Regions from separate parts of the Paenibacillus gansuensis genome, predicted to be linked through region 3. Evidence: riboswitches for the same ligand, from Rfam matches in the RefSeq annotation. Region 3 holds a riboswitch; each other region holds the start of a gene.
The links. A riboswitch is a leader RNA that binds a small molecule or an ion and turns the genes downstream of it on or off. The one in region 3 is predicted to bind cyclic di-AMP.
Positions count from the first base shown of each region.

Region 1 (3,923 bases), on a different contig from region 3:
GATCAGTTTCAACAATGTTCACTTTAAATACAATCCGGACGGAGAATGGGTGCTAAAGGGGATTGATTTGGATATAGAGCCGGGACAGACGGTTGCTTTTGTAGGCATGAGCGGGGGAGGCAAATCCTCATTGATCAGCCTGCTTCCCCGCTTTTACGATATTCAGGAAGGAGCGATCCGGATAGACGGGACAGATATCCGCAGCGTGACCATCCACAGCTTAAGGAGCCAAATCGGCATGGTTCTTCAGGATAATCTGTTGTTCAGCGGCTCTGTTCGCGAAAACATTCTGTTCGGGCGCCCGGACGCAACGGAAGAGGAAATCATCCAGGCGGCTCAGGCGGCGAATGCGCACGAATTTATCACCGGGCTTCCAAATGGATACGAGACGGAAATCGGGGAAAAAGGCGTGAAACTGTCCGGCGGCCAAAAACAAAGGGTTGCTATTGCCAGAGTATTTTTAAAAGACCCGCGTATCCTTGTGCTGGATGAGGCGACTTCCGCCTTGGATCTGGAATCGGAACACCTTATTCAGGCTTCTCTGGAGTCGTTGGCACGTGACCGTACTACGCTGATTGTCGCGCATAGACTGTCCACGATCACCCATGCGGACCAAATCGTACTGATTGAGCACGGTGAAATCAAGGAAAAAGGGAAGCACGAAGAGCTGATGAGATTGGACGGAGCTTACGCGAGACTGTTTAATGTCCAAAATTTAAACGCACCGGAACCAACTTTATAATCTCAATAGAAGAGCTGCCGGCTAGTAAGCCGGCAGCTCTTTTGTCGATTCAATAAGGAGTAGGGAAAGGTCCGAGGAAGATCAGCCTTAAAGAGACACGGTCAAACGGAATGAGCGGAACGAACAGGGAACTGCCCGTGATCAGCCTGCCGTTTACTCTCAGCTCATAACCTACCTGATAGCCGATGCGAATGCCGGAAACGGCCCGAATCTGTCCGCCAATACCGAATTGGACCTGGCCGGTTTCAAGCAGTGCTTGATACAGTGTGATGCCTGGAAAAAACCGGACACTGTACGTTCTAGGGAAGATTGGGATCGATCGATCTCCCGAAATGGTTACCTGAATGGAAGAGACCGGTCCGGGGCCGGGATACGGCGGGAATGGTCCAGGGAACGGTCCAGGGAACGGTCCTGGTCCAGGGTAAGGCGGGCGGGGCCGGGGTCGGGGCCGGGGCGTCGGGAATGTTCCGGTCCCGGTTCCAGATTCAGGTCCGGGTCCCGGGCTGGGAAACAAGGACCGGGAGCTGGCATCGCCAGTGGAGAACGGCTGGCCGGACGATTCATTGTGCCAATCGTATTGCGTCATGTGGCATAAACTCCTTTGCCGGTAAAATGTCATGGAATACGATATGCTAAATGGCGCCTATGGGTGTTTGTACCGTAGCTGAAATGCCCAGTTGCCTCGAAAAATATCCAATTGCCAACATTTTCACAATGAATCCCAGTTTCCCCCGTGGTAAGCTGTTACATGTCCAACACAACATAAAGGCCGAAGCTCATAAGTGAGCGCGGGGAACCCACAGTTTTGGGGTGAAGCCGCATTTGCGGCGGGGCAGACTCTTCCGTCCCTAACCCGTCAGCTAACCTCGCAGGCCGAATTCGAAGGGAGAAGATTTTATGAAACTATTGGACTTGAAAAAAATGGCGCTTACAGGCGTAATCGCTTTAACGCCGGTGCTAGGAGCCGGAGCTGCGTTTGCCGAAACAGGTACGCCTGCTGTGCAAACGTATCAAGTGAAGGTGAACAGTAACTTGTATACGGTTGCGGTTAACCCGCAAATGTTGCATCCGGATCTGGTCTGGCCCGGATTTATCGTCAAACTGCCGCAATTGCAGCAGCCTGTCGTGCAGCAGCCTGTAAAGCCGCAGCCGATCCCGCAAAAACCTGCAGTGCCGCAGCCGGCCCCGCAAAAACCGGTTCCGCAAAAGCCTCCGGTACAGAAGCCTGTTGAGCAGCCGGCAGTACAACAGCCAACAGCGCCAAAACCGGTACCGCAGCAGCCTGTAGCCTCTGCTGACAGCAGCTATGTCAAAGAAGTAGTGAGCCTTGTGAATCAGGAGCGCGCCAAAGCCGGTCTAAAGCCCGTTGCTTTCGACACTGCCTTATCCAAAATGGCACATGACAAAGCAGTAGATATGTACAATAAAAATTACTTTGACCATAATTCACCTACGTACGGTTCGCCGTTCGATATGATGAATTCCTATGGAATCAAATACTCTACTGCCGGTGAGAACATCGCTAAAGGCCAGCAGTCGCCGCAACAAGTCATGAACGACTGGATGAACAGCCCGGGCCACCGTGCCAACATCCTCAACGGCAGCTTCACCAAAATCGGTGTAGGTTATTACCAAGGCGAGTGGGTACAGGAATTTATCGGGTAAGCCATCATTATTTTATAACATAAGTACACATCAAGGGACTTCTGCACATTCGCAGAAGTCCTTTTTGTGGATTCCAAGCCTCCAAGATTTAAAATTGTAAAAACGGGGTAATTACTTGAAGCTACGGCAACTATTCAACCTAGGGAAGGAAGTGTTTGGAATGCTGAATTCTATACAGCTGCATCCAACCGGCGAGATGGTTTTGGAATCGGGCACCTACATTAGCGAAAACGGCGTCAAATACGACTTGGCCCGGGGCGATAAATTCCCGGCATGCCCGGCGGACGGAAGCAATACGACATGGCGGCCTCAGGATCATCTTCATCAAACTGGGGATTTGGTCACAGAAACCGGCGTTTATGTTTGTAATGCAGGCGAACGCGCTGAGTTTGAGAAGGGAAACTATTTTCCGGTATGTCCCGTAACCGGAGAAGGTACCCAATGGAAACACGTATAGTAAGCCAATGGAATCCATGCAAAGAGTGCCGAAAGGCGCTCTTTTTGTTGCCCTGCCCAGACCCGGGCTAAGCGGGCTACTTTGCATCGGCTCCCTTTTGCATGTAGAATAGGTAAGTTGGTTCATAATAGATAAATAAAGGGAAAGGGGAGCATCAGAGTGACGTTAGGGGCCAGAGTTTTTAAAACGGGAGTCGCGGTTACTCTCGCCCTGTATGCCAGCATGCTGCTGAATTTGTCCCCGCCCATCATCGCCGCGGTTGCTGCTTTATTCGCCATGCAGCCTTCGATCTACCGTTCCTGGAGGTACCTGCTGGAACAGCTGCAAACCAATACGCTTGGCGCGGCGCTTGCCCTCGTGGCCGGATATTTTTTTCAGAATGATCCGATTGCAGTAGGGGTTACTTGTATCATCGTCATTGTGCTATGCCGGCAGTTGAAAATGGAGGAGTCTATCGGTCTTACTCTCGTTACGGTTATCGCTGTTATGGAGGCGCCGGGGGTCATGAAAGCAGCGGATCACATCCTGTTTGCTTTGAACCGTTTTCAGCTTACGATCATCGGTATTATTTCGTCCTTCCTAATCAACATCCTGTTCATTCCGCCGAAGCCGCAAGGCCAGTTCTTTTCGCATGTACAGCAGGTGTTCGGCAATTTGTCCCTGCTGCTCCGCACACTGATTTCCAACGAGATCAAGGAGAATGTGTTTCAAGAGGAGAAAGAAAAGCTGGAGCGCTCGATCCAATCGCTTATCAACAAATATAAGCTGTTTGAAGAGGAAGAGAAGAAACTCAAGCATAAGAAATTCAGTGATGTTCGGCTGCTGGTCGTATATAAGCAAATGCTGAATACCCTTCATAAAGGCTATGAAATTCTGGAAACGGCGGAACAGCACTATTTTCAGGCGGCAAGAGCAGAAGATACCGATGCGGATTTCGATCAAATACTGGAGAAAATCAACAAGTATCACGAGCATGTACTGTTGAAGTTTGACCGCATCATTAAGCCGGATCATTCCGATCAGTACTGTATGGACAAGGAAAATGAGGAGTTTCTGAGC
Region 1 is NZ_JBHUME010000005.1:228,742-232,664, forward strand. Features, by position in the region: gene ACFSUF_RS04990 (ABC transporter ATP-binding protein) at 1-742, shown strand, start outside; gene ACFSUF_RS04995 (hypothetical protein) at 792-1,328, opposite strand; cyclic di-AMP (ydaO/yuaA leader) riboswitch at 1,500-1,633, shown strand; gene ACFSUF_RS05000 (CAP domain-containing protein) at 1,640-2,407, shown strand; gene ACFSUF_RS05005 (hypothetical protein) at 2,568-2,864, shown strand; gene ACFSUF_RS05010 (FUSC family protein) at 3,024-3,923, shown strand, end outside.
Region 1: it holds a riboswitch for cyclic di-AMP, as region 3 does, so the genes downstream of both, ACFSUF_RS05000 (CAP domain-containing protein) here and ACFSUF_RS20360 (KamA family radical SAM protein) in region 3, are expected to answer to the same signal.

Region 2 (3,923 bases), on a different contig from region 3:
CCACCTGACTCTAATTTTATTTCCTTGGGTGCCGATTTAGTACTTCAACTGGAAACAATATCTAGTTCATCTTAGCATGCAAAGTGTCGTCATTTCAATTCATAAAAACACATTTTCTATGGAGTCCAAAAAGAAAGAAAGCTCCCGGGCGGGAGCTTTCGGTAGGTCACAGCTATATGGTCAACTCGTTCCCGGCCGCTTGTGTAAAGCGTGCCCTCCGAGCATGTAATCGAACCCCTGCATTCTTGCACTGATCATGGCATCAACATTCTTATGCTCATTCCGATCCTTAAGGTGCCGGACAAGATGGGTTATTCCTGCCTCTTCTGGTTGTTGCAGCTCTAGTTGGATTGCTTTTATCACTTTGTGCTTCTAAAACAATGAAAGCCCTGCCTCTCTTCCATCCTTGCGACTCCGTGGCCGCGCCAGTGTGAATTAGCCTGCATTTCTCGTGCCGTTGCATAAAAGCAACCGAAAAACACCAATACAAATTCGTGAGATCTGTTATAAAAGGATTGAAATGAAAGGGGTTGTGTTACATTGAGGTTTATATAACGCCGTAGTTGGGTTATATAAGTATAGAGGTAAAAATGACCTACAGCTAATAACTATACATTATTCCGGACAAAATAGCAAGAAAAAGACGTGAACCGATGGGACAGTCCACGTCTAATAGGATGAAAGAATGTTATAATACCCGTTTTGCTCCGAGATATTTCGGTGCCCAGTAGCTGCTTCCCATGCTGGCGATATCGACTCCGTCATTGGTAGCGGAGATAAATTTGTTATCACCGATGTAGATACCTACATGGGAAACTTTGGACCCGCTGCCGAAGAAGACAAGATCTGCAGGCTGCAGCTGATTCGTATGCGTGCCGGAGTTATGAAACATTTGCGACGAGGTTCTCGGTAAAGAGATACCGTGCTTCTCGAATATGTAATTGATAAATCCGGAACAGTCGAAACCGGCTGTTGTCGTTCCGCCCCAACGGTAAGGTACACCGAGATAACTTCGAGCGGACTTTAAGACAAGATCCTCTTTCCCGAAGGAAAACCGTGCCGCTTTCACCTGGAGCGCAGGCGCATGATTTTGGCCGTCTTCCTCTACCAGTGCAAGATTCGAGTTACCGTGCCATTCAACGTTTATTCCCAGTTCTTCCGACACGAACCGCAAAGGTACGAATGTTCTTCCTTTCGCGGATACCGCTGCTTCCGAATCGGTCAGTGAAATAACTTTGGTGCCGTCGGTCAGCTTTACTTTCCCGTTGCTTTCCCATTTTACGTCAAAACCAAGTTCTTCGGATACGGACCGGAGTGGGATTTGGACCCTTTCTTCATAAAGATACGGTTTCTCATCGCTCTGGAATTTCACCAGGCTGTCGTTGACCTGAACATGCACCGCTGCATGAGTCAGTACCGGTGCCAAAAGAACGGAACCTGCCGCTGCGCATGATAAAACAAGACTTCTGTAAAAAAGTTTCAAAACGGTTTCCTCCTGTAGCCTCCGAGGTTAGTTGTCGGGTTCGGGAAAGAGGTTCTCCCTGTGCTCGCAATCTAGGCAAGCCTTCACCCCATGTGAATCGTCCCCCGTACCGGTCCTTATGCTGAAACCGGATTCGGCAATTTGATTTTTGTACATGATAGCATATCGTTGTAAAGGGTTACAATAAGGTTACAATCTCATTTTGTGACCAATTATTGAACACCGTTCGACAAATATTGGTAAGTTTAATAAAACTTTGGCTGGATCTGTTTCTGTACCTGTTTGGACCCTTTGGCCATGGTGTCTCCGCAAAGAGGACAAACCTTGGCGTCAACGTGCGCATCCTCGTACGTTATAATCTTCGACCACGCGCTGCAATTTGGGTCCGTACAGACCCATGCCAGCACCGTCTCCGTGGTCGTCACCCCGCCGGCCGCTCCGGCGGGGCTTTGCATGCGTCCCGGCTTCGGCACGGGACGCACTTCCCGCGCAGCCGTCCCAGCGGCTGCGGTGCCCGCTTGGCGGGCGGCCCCACCGAAGGCGTCGCGGAGGAACCGCGACACTTCGGTTTTCTTGCCGCGGTAATACGCCGGCGAAGAGATGTACAGCTGATGCTTGGCTCTCGTGATCGCCACGTAAGCCAAGCGCCGCTCTTCCTCCACGGCGGCATCGGTCGACGCCGTGTTCTTCCCGGCCGTTGCGGCGGCCGGCCCTGCCGGGACCTTGTCCTTGAGCTTCTCGGCTTCGAGCGCCGTGCTATGGGGCAGAATGCCCTCCGAGGCGCCGATCAGAAAGACGACCGGAAACTCCAGCCCTTTGGAACGGTGGATCGTCATCAGCGCTACGGCATCCGCATCGCTGTGCTGCTGCAGCGTCTCGATCTCCTTATGCTTTTCGATCATACCGTCGATAAAAGCGATGAACTCTGCTGCGCTCTCAAACCGTTTGGCCGAAGCTTCCAGCTCATCGAGCGTTTCCTTAATGGTTTCCTTATGCGATGTCGCCGCCTGGCGGTCCGTAGCTTCCAGAAACTTGTCATAAAAGTCGAGACGAAGCTTCTTTACCGCCTGGACCGGCTTTACGGCGGCCAAACTCTTGATCAGCTTGATCCGCTCTCTTACTTTATCCTTTTGGAAGCTGCGAAGCTCCGGGAAAGCTTCCAGATGGATCAGGGGATATTTCTTCTTTTGCTTTTTTTCCTGTTCCCAAATGTAATCCATGGCTTTATCCTTCGCAATAAACAGCCCGTTCACAGCGGATTCCATCGCGTCGAAATGACGCGGCTGCACGGCAAGGCGCAAATGGTCCACCACCGGCTTAACGATCCAGTGCTCGTAAAACATCTGGTCCCCCATCGAATAAGGGATAAACGGAATGTTATTAAGGGCAAGCTGCTCGAACATCGCACGACTGCAGCTGGCAGTACGGTGCAGAATCGCTATATCCCGGTAAGCATACGTCCCCGCGGCAACATCCGCCTGGATCTGCCCGATAATGGTTTCCGCTTCTTCATCTGTTGTTGCAGGCGTAAAAAAGTGCGGAGTAGACTCGCTCCTGTGCACAGCCTGCAGCGTTTTCACTTTTCTGTTCGTGTTCCGCCTGATCACTTCATTGCCCAGACCCACAATGCCCGAAGTTGAGCGGTAATTGATATCCAGCGTTACCGTTCGCGCTCCCGGGAACGTCCGTTCGAATTCCAGTATGAACTCGCTCCGCGCGCCGTTAAACGTGTAGATTGTCTGATCGTCGTCCCCTACCACGAACAAGTTCCGGTGCGGATGTACAATCATTTTGATCAATTCGTATTGCAAAAAGTTCGTATCCTGAAACTCATCGACCATGACATACTGAAAACGCCTTTGCAGGCTTTCCAGCAGGCTCCGATTCTCCCTGAGCAAGTCATAGGCAAGCAGCAAAATGTCGTCGTAATCGATTTTCTCATACTGCCGCTTCCATGCCTCGTATTTAGCAAAAACAGCATTCATTTCCCGCTGCTCCGGAGTCCTGTCCGGCAGCTCGTCCACGCGCAGGCCGTTCATTTTGTGCGCTGACAATTGTGCCAACAGCTCTTCCGGCTGATAGGAATCGTGGAGATTCATCTCGCGGAGGATCTTTTTGATGACAATTTGTTTATACCGGTCCGCCCCGATAATCTCTTGTTTGTATCCCTGATGACGGATGATTTTGAGAAAAAATGCATGAAACGTCCCGGCCTGCACCCTTCTTGCTATTGCGCGGGAAATACCCGGAAGGCGGGCAATCCGTTCCTGCATTTCCATCGATGCCTTCTTTGTAAACGTAACTAGCAAAATATGTTCCGGTGCGACTCTATGTAAAGTCAGCAAATAGCCTGTCCTGCAGACGAGTACCGAAGTTTTGCCAGATCCGGCGCCGGCCAGCGTTAATAAAGGTCCTTTCCCATGGCGTACCGCTTCGATTT
Region 2 is NZ_JBHUME010000002.1:193,051-196,973, forward strand. Features, by position in the region: gene ACFSUF_RS01105 (C40 family peptidase) at 689-1,483, opposite strand; cyclic di-AMP (ydaO/yuaA leader) riboswitch at 1,485-1,632, opposite strand; gene ACFSUF_RS01110 (UvrD-helicase domain-containing protein) at 1,729-3,923, opposite strand, start outside.
Region 2: it holds a riboswitch for cyclic di-AMP, as region 3 does, so the genes downstream of both, ACFSUF_RS01105 (C40 family peptidase) here and ACFSUF_RS20360 (KamA family radical SAM protein) in region 3, are expected to answer to the same signal.

Region 3 (3,923 bases):
TAGACTCCGGGCCTTCCTCGCTGTTCCATTTCGTCAAGTTGAAGGTAGCAGCTTGTGCGCCGCTCATTTTCATGTCTTTCTTCATGAACCAGAATGCCGCAACCGTAGTAACTGCTCCCATGATGATCACCAGAGGAATGCTTGCTGAAATGACATCGCCGACAGGAATACCGGCTGCATCCGCGGTCAATTTGGGAGCGGCTTGTATGACGTAATCCCCCGAAAGCGCGATGCCATGCCCGAACAGGTTCATAGCAACCGCAACAGCAATAGGCGACAGCCCCACCCGCATGGCAGCCGGCAAGAGCACTACACCAATCAAGGCTACTGCAGGCGAAGGCCAGAAAAACCACGAGATGACCATCATGACCAGCCCGATTGTCCAATACGCTAAGGCAGGTGTACGCATAAAGCGGGTAAATGGTGAAATCATAACCTCGTTGATTCCGCTTTTCGTTAATACGCTGCTCATGGCAACGATTACAGAAATAATGAATATTGTACTCATTAATTCCTTAATGGCATAAATAAAGCTGGTGAAAATACCGCTAACTGAATCAGCAAGCGAGTCCGTTGCTAAAAATCCTACAAGAAAAATGCCTCCGATACATAACAGCGTTGTGTCTCTTCTGGCTATCATGCAGCCAATCAGCAGCATTACGACAGCGAGATAGACCCAGTGCAATGAGATCAGCTCTATTCCCATACCGCACCTCCGTCAAGGAGTAATAGAATTCTGCTATAACATATGCGGCGGCGTGCAGGGATGTTTGCCCCCTGAATACGGCGGGATCATATCTTTTTTAGAACAGTAAGGCTAGGTTCATTCCGAGTATTCCTGGATAGAATTGGGGACCCTACGGGTAAAACCAAAGGGGGAATACCATGAATCCGAAGCAAACGGAAACACTGGAGAAAATCAATGCTCTACATGAACAAGCTACTGTAAAGACAATGCATTATTGGTGGTCTTATTCAAATATGAGCACTTGGCAGTTCTGGGTACTCTTACTGTTAATTGTGGTACCGTTAGTATGCTTGTATTATTATTTGGACCGTAAAAAAGCGTTATGGATGGGCTTCTTTGGCTTGAATGTGCATGTATGGTTCCAATACGCAGATACGTACGGCGTAACGCATGGACTTTGGAATTATCCGTATAAAGTGCTGCCTTTCTTGCCTATCAACGTCGCTTTGGATATTTCCTTGATCCCTGTCAGCGCTATGCTGCTCTATCAGTGGACACTGAATCACCATAAAAATTTTTACAAATACATGATCTTCTACTCATTGTTTAACTCCTTTTTGCTAAAACCTGCTTTGGTTAATTTTAATCTGTTCCGCTTGTATAATGGAATGAATTATTTCTATCTGTTCCTTTCCTATCTTGCTGTCCTTTTCATATCCAAATGGATTACGGACTTGTTTGTTCACCTCCAGACCGAGGGGGACAAGGAAACGTTCGTGCGCAGGGGAGTCCATTTAAGCCGCCTGTTCACATCTAAGGAGAAAGCCAGATAGCAAAAATGCGCCAATGATTAGATGAATAAAAAAAAGGGCTGCTTTAGCAGCCCGCCGTAATCCCGGTCGGAAGATAGGTTAAGTCCGGGCAATTATATATTTCCGCCAAGTTGCGCAGGCGTTCATCTACCGTTCTAAGAATTACGGTGTCCATCTGGTCAAGCATCCTTTCATGAGCCGTATAATCTGTGACGCTTGCTTTTATCAGGTAGGCTGAATCCATAAGAGGGACAATCAGCGTTTTGGTTTCGAAAACGTAAAAAGCTTGCTGCACAGCCCTTTGATATAATTCCACGCATTTACGGCTTACTTGAAGGCACCGTTTCCGTCCGGTTGCATCCGTTACCGTCAGCATCCCGGTCATTGGATTCAGCGAGTTTTTCTTTAAATAAATGACTTCGTGGATTTCAACGCCCTCTAGAAATAAGCGGATTAAAATGGCATCCTGAGGGTTGAGGCATTCTGTTTCAATTTGCAGCAGCTTATTTGTAAATCTATCAATCATCGGATGAAAACTTCCTTTCATAGAGGATCATGTTTGTCGTAACGTAAATTATATCGGAACCGTCTTGAAAATGTTGTCAATTACTGGGATCTGATTCAGAAACTTTTCGACGGATTCCGGCAAAAACCTTAGGCCTTCCGGCAATTGACAATGATCGCCAATGCCTTTATCATGTAGATACGCTTAGTTTCCGGTTTCGGTCGGAAAGCGGGGGAACCAATGTTTCTGGGGCGAATCATTCATTAGCGAATGTAGGGTACCATCTTACCCGAGTCCGTCAGCTAACCTCGTCAGCGTTAGGTGGGTCGTGTATGCATCAGGCATTCAATCAACAGACCCTTTGAACGGAAGGGTCTTTTTTGTTGTTTCCTTGACCCATTCCTTACTCCAGCTTAAGAAGGAGGCTTATGCCATGACGACATCCAAATATTATACTGATGTGGGACAGTTAACGATGATAACTGAGCCGGAACGGGCTCGGTTGAAGCAGATGACGGATACGTTTCCTTTCCGGATGAATGACTATTACATGAAGCTGGCGAATTGGAACGATCCCGGTGACCCTATCCGTAGGCTGGTCATACCAGGAAGAGCAGAGCTGTTGGAGCATGAATTGCAAGCTGCCGGCGATGCGAACCGGTACAGCGTAGTCCCGGGCGTGCGCCATAAGTATGAAACTACTGCGCAACTGATGGTTGCCGAAGTATGCAATCCTTACTGCCGATATTGTTTCCGGAAGCATTTGCTTCGCAAAAACCCTAACGACGGGCTTTCCGATGTAGAGCCGGGACTTCGTTATATTTCAGAGCATCCCGAAATCGATACGGTCTGGCTGACCGGAGGGGACGGTCTTGCATTGCCGGCAGAACGGCTGCGTTACATTCTTGGCAAACTGCGCGATATGGAGCATGTTAATATTATCCGTCTCGGTACCAAGCTTCCAATATTTGATCCGCTTCGCATATGCGAAGCTATGGAACTGCTGGATGCAATCCATGATTATTCCACGCCGGATAAACGAATCTATATTATGGCACATATCCACCATCCTAAAGAGATTACCCCGGAATCGAAACGGGCTTTTCGGGCTTTGCATGATGCGGGCGCCATTCTGGTGAATCATACGACCCTGTTACAGGGAATCAATGATCGTGCAGAAGTGTTATCGGAACTGCTAGACAAGTTAACATGGGCGGGACTATCACCTGATTATTTCTCCGTTAACAGGCCGGTTCCGGCTCATTCGGAAGGCGGCCTAACCTTACAGAAGATCTATCGTATCGTGGAAAAGGCGAAATCACGGACTTCCGGTTTAGGGAAGCGTGTACGGTTATCCATGAGCCATGCGACCGGAAAAATTGAAATTTTGGCTATAGAAAACGGTAAAGCCTACCTGAAATATTATGAATCACACCAGGGGGATCCCGGCCGTTTTATGATCATGGAATGCCCCGAACATGCTGAATGGTTTGACGACTTAATCCCCGAAGGAAAAGCGAAACTCAAACAGGAGAACGCGATAGGGTAAGGAAGGAACTTAACAGTACATGATAATGATGAACGAAAAGATTAAAGCCAGTGAAGTGCTTCTGACCGGCCTGAATGGCGAGGTCCTCGGCATTATGCCTACGTCGGAAGCGCTGGCTCTGGCTAGGATAGAGAAAGCGGATTTGGTATGCACTTCTTTGATGTCAAGCCCTCCTCCTTGTAAGCTGATGGGGAGGGGGCAGGCCAAAGCGGAAGCTCAACAGGAGCGAAAGAAGCAAGTTGCTCCTAAAGTGAAAGAGATCCGGCTTACACCTGCGATTGAAGAGCATGATTATGATACGAAGAAAGGACAAGCTGAACGTCTTCTTACATCGGGTGATCAGGTATTGCTAGTCGTGAAACTACAGGG
Region 3 is NZ_JBHUME010000014.1:4,451-8,373, forward strand. Features, by position in the region: gene ACFSUF_RS20345 (hypothetical protein) at 1-706, opposite strand, end outside; gene ACFSUF_RS20350 (CBO0543 family protein) at 886-1,521, shown strand; gene ACFSUF_RS20355 (hypothetical protein) at 1,565-2,026, opposite strand; cyclic di-AMP (ydaO/yuaA leader) riboswitch at 2,197-2,338, shown strand; gene ACFSUF_RS20360 (KamA family radical SAM protein) at 2,439-3,554, shown strand; gene infC (translation initiation factor IF-3) at 3,574-3,923, shown strand, end outside.

Region 4 (3,923 bases), on a different contig from region 3:
AATTTCTCTGATCATAGAACACCTTTCACTCACTTCATATTAGCTACCCCTTATTATACATGAAAAAAAGAAGAGGACGAAAACGTCCCCTTCCTTTGAAAGAATTTGATTAAGAACAATGCAACTTTATCTTCAGTATGTCCGTTATATTTAGTAAGATGCAGGCTTCTTAGGGCCAATGACATAGACAGTGTAACCGGATTTGCGACCGAAGTTGTTCGCTGTGGATTCGCTGTCGAAATAGACATCGATTTTGTTCCCTTTTACAGCACCGCCTTTATCTTCTGCACGGCGGTAGCCGATACCTTCGATATACACCCAGTAACCGATCGGAATAACCCTAGGGTCAACGGCAATGGTACGTCCTTCCGTAACACGCGTGCCGGATGCCGTAATGCCGTACTGCGGATGGCTCTTGCTCTTTCCTGTGGAAGACACGCCTGCCGCATAGGCAGTCAGCGTAACGTTCTTAATCACTTTTTTAGGTTTGAAGGTCAAGCCTTTGCGGGTAATAGATGTTGAGGAAGATTTCGCAGCTACCGTCACTACTGGAGCAGGTTTCTTCGTACCCACCGCAATTACCTTCGGAACAGCATTCAACGTAACCTTCTTACTCGCCAACACTGTAGCTACCAGTTTCCCGTCCTCGTACGTATGTACGAATTGCTTGAACAGAACTCCGTCTTTGCCTTCTTTCACGACGGCGGTCTTGCCTTTCAGCAGACTTGCATCGGCTGTTTTCACCGTTGTATACGGAACGGCTACTTTCTGTTGAGACGTCTTCTTGCTTACACGCACGATCTTCACAGTCATGTACTGCTTGACTGGACGATCCAGCGGAGGCCAGATCCGGTCTTTAGCACTTAAAGTAATATGTTGCTCCGCCAAAATACTGCTTACCGTTTTGCTTGTTGTATACAAAGTTCTAGTCTTACCATCAGCCACCAGTTTGTAAGGAATTGCGGTCTGAATCACCACTTTGTCTCCGCTCTTGATCGGAGCGCTCAGAGGCATTGAAACATGATCGAATGTCCCTAACTTGATGGACTGTTCATCCAGTAGGCGTTGCAGGACGGATTGTTTGGTCTTAACGACACTTTCCTGTCCATTCACTACTACCGATACGCTCTTGGTAGACGTACCGTTTAACAACACCAAACACATGAAAGCAGCAATCGAGAGAGTTGCAATCAAAATAATCAAACGCAAGTTCTCATGCTTCCATCGCATTGCGAAAGACATGCTGGATGATCGTTTAACATGGGTTTCGTTATTACTGTTTCCCACTTATTTCGGTCCTCCTTCATAGCCCCGCCGCCATTGTTACGCATGTAAATTGACGCGACTAGTTAGTTTATTTTTACTTCCTTCAGCAACATCAGCTCTTCAAACGTTGGCGAATCAACACCTCCATTATCGAAACGGATAAGCCCTACCCTGATTTTGGCCAAAATAAAAGAAGCCTTCGGCAAGAGGTCGTCTTCCTTTGGCTTCTAAAAACGCGCATGTAAAGGGAATGGTAGGCACCAGGACGTTACCTCTCTCTGTACGCTTACGAGGTTAGCTGACGGATTCGGACAAGAGAGTTGCCCTAACAGATACTCACGCATACATATGCTGCAAGCTTCCGTATTCACCCCAAAGAACGATGCGGCCGGTGGTATTTGCTTCGGTTCCGGACACATGTGGTTCCCCCGCTCTCCGTTACCGGAGACTCAGCGAGACAAGAAATGTAAAAACTTTATTTAATTAAGTTACCTGTATGATACTCTGTATCAAACACAATTGTAAAGCATTCGCAAACTTCAATTTTAGCCGTTTTTAAGCCTTATAAAGGTAAATTCCGCCTTTCTTTGAAACATATGCACTTTTCTTATGCGCAATAGTCCTTTTTTCTCTGTATCTCTTTACATTTCATGATATGCCAAATAATTTGCACCCATTTTGCATGGTAATCCGGGCCAATTCCTCATAAGAAATCCCCTTAATTTGTGCAGCGGCCTCTGCGACTAAAGTCACATATCCGGTCTCATTTCTCTTCCCTCTATGGGGGTGCGGCGTTAAATATGGAGCGTCGGTTTCCACCAATAAACGGTCAAGGGGAACCTGTGCCAACACCTCTTTCGGCTGCTTCGCATTCTTGAAGGTAACTGGACCGCCGAAGGAAATATAGAAGTTCATATCAAGGCATTGCTTGGCAATTTCCCAGCTGCCAGAATAGCAGTGCATGACCCCTCCGACTTCTTCCGCTCTCTCTTCCCGTAGAATCGTGACCACATCGTGGTGGGCATCCCTGTTATGGATCACAATGGGCTTGTTCAATTTACGGGCAAGCCGGATCTGCTCACGGAACACACGCTGTTGAACATCCTTCGGCGAGGTGTCCCAGTAATAGTCCAATCCGATTTCTCCAATGGCTACCACTTTGGGGTGACTGCAGAGCTCTTCAATCCACTCCAGATCTCCCTCCCTCATCGTCACTGCATCCTGAGGATGCCAGCCGACGGCCGCATAAACCTCTTCATACTGTTCGGCAAGCTTCATTGTGGTGGGAATTGTTTCACGGTTAAATCCAATATTCAAAATTTTGGACACGCCGGCATCAAGCGCTCTTTGCATAGCTTGTTCACGGTCTTCCTCAAACTGTACAGCGTCCATATGAGTATGTGTATCAAACAACAATGCAGGTGACCCCCTTAATCTGCCAGATGTAATCGAAGGTGTATAAATAGTGAAAAGGCGTCTATCCTCTTCGGGCAAAAAAGCTTCGTACTTCCTGATCCATCTGCGGCAGAACCTTCTGAAGCAAGTCAGGTGGATAGTAAAGCTGATTCTGCCCTTTGTGGATACCGCTGATCGATCGGACAATTTCCGACTTATGAGAGATTTCGACGCATTTCTCCTGTTCGGTTAGCAGCAAAATCGGCATTTTCTCCCCTGATTCGCCCGGACGATATACATCATAGGGAAGATCAGATGGAAAATCAAGTTCCATATGGTAGGCGGGATTCAAGCCTGATCGCTCTAAATTTTCCCGGACCAGATCCAGAATTTCGACATCTTCTGCTTCCAGCGGAACGTACTTATATAGTTTCCGGTTCAGAAACCGTCCGCATAAATCCGACAGAATCCGATCCCGCTCCAAAGTCCATTGGGCAAAGGCCGTCTGGATGAATGCCTCATCCAATAGAAGATATTCTTCTATAGTAAGCTTCTGCTCAAAAAGGCTTGGCAGAGGATCCGGCATGAACCGGAAAACGTGTCCTTCAGCATATAACTGTTTGGCTCTGCGAAAGATTTGGCGGAGGATGATCTCAGAACTGCGGGTAACCGGGTGAAAGTAAACTTGCCAGTACATCTGATAGCGGGACATGAGGTAATCTTCCACCGCATGCATTCCGCTTTCCTTGACTACGATTTTGCCTTTATGAGGACGGAGCACACGCAGAATGCGGTCCAAATCAAAAGTTCCGTAGTTCACACCGGTGAAATAGGCGTCTCTCAGCAAATAATCCATACGGTCGGCATCCAGCTGGCTGGAGACCAGGCTGACGACTATGGGCTTGGCATAGGTTTTGCAGATGACATCGGCCACTTTCTCGGGAAAATCGGATGAGACCCCCGCCAAAACAGAGTGCACCTCCGAATCTCCACGGATCATCCGGCAAGTCCAATCCTCATGATGCATTTCAAACGCCTGCTCGATCGAATGAGAGAACGGGCCGTGCCCGATGTCATGCAGCAGGGCTGCACATAAACACAACAGCTTCTCTTCTTTAGGCCAATCGGGATAATGGCTTCGTTCGAATTGCGATATAATTTTGCGTGTGACTTCATAGACACCGAGGGAATGAGAGAACCTGCTGTGCTCAGCACCGTGAAACGTCAGGTAGGATGTGCCCAGCTGGCGGATGCGGCGCAAG
Region 4 is NZ_JBHUME010000003.1:46,823-50,745, forward strand. Features, by position in the region: gene rnmV (ribonuclease M5) at 1-15, opposite strand, end outside; gene ACFSUF_RS03890 (ubiquitin-like domain-containing protein) at 151-1,287, opposite strand; cyclic di-AMP (ydaO/yuaA leader) riboswitch at 1,534-1,731, opposite strand; gene ACFSUF_RS03895 (TatD family hydrolase) at 1,915-2,682, opposite strand; gene ACFSUF_RS03900 (HD domain-containing protein) at 2,744-3,923, opposite strand, start outside.
Region 4: it holds a riboswitch for cyclic di-AMP, as region 3 does, so the genes downstream of both, ACFSUF_RS03890 (ubiquitin-like domain-containing protein) here and ACFSUF_RS20360 (KamA family radical SAM protein) in region 3, are expected to answer to the same signal.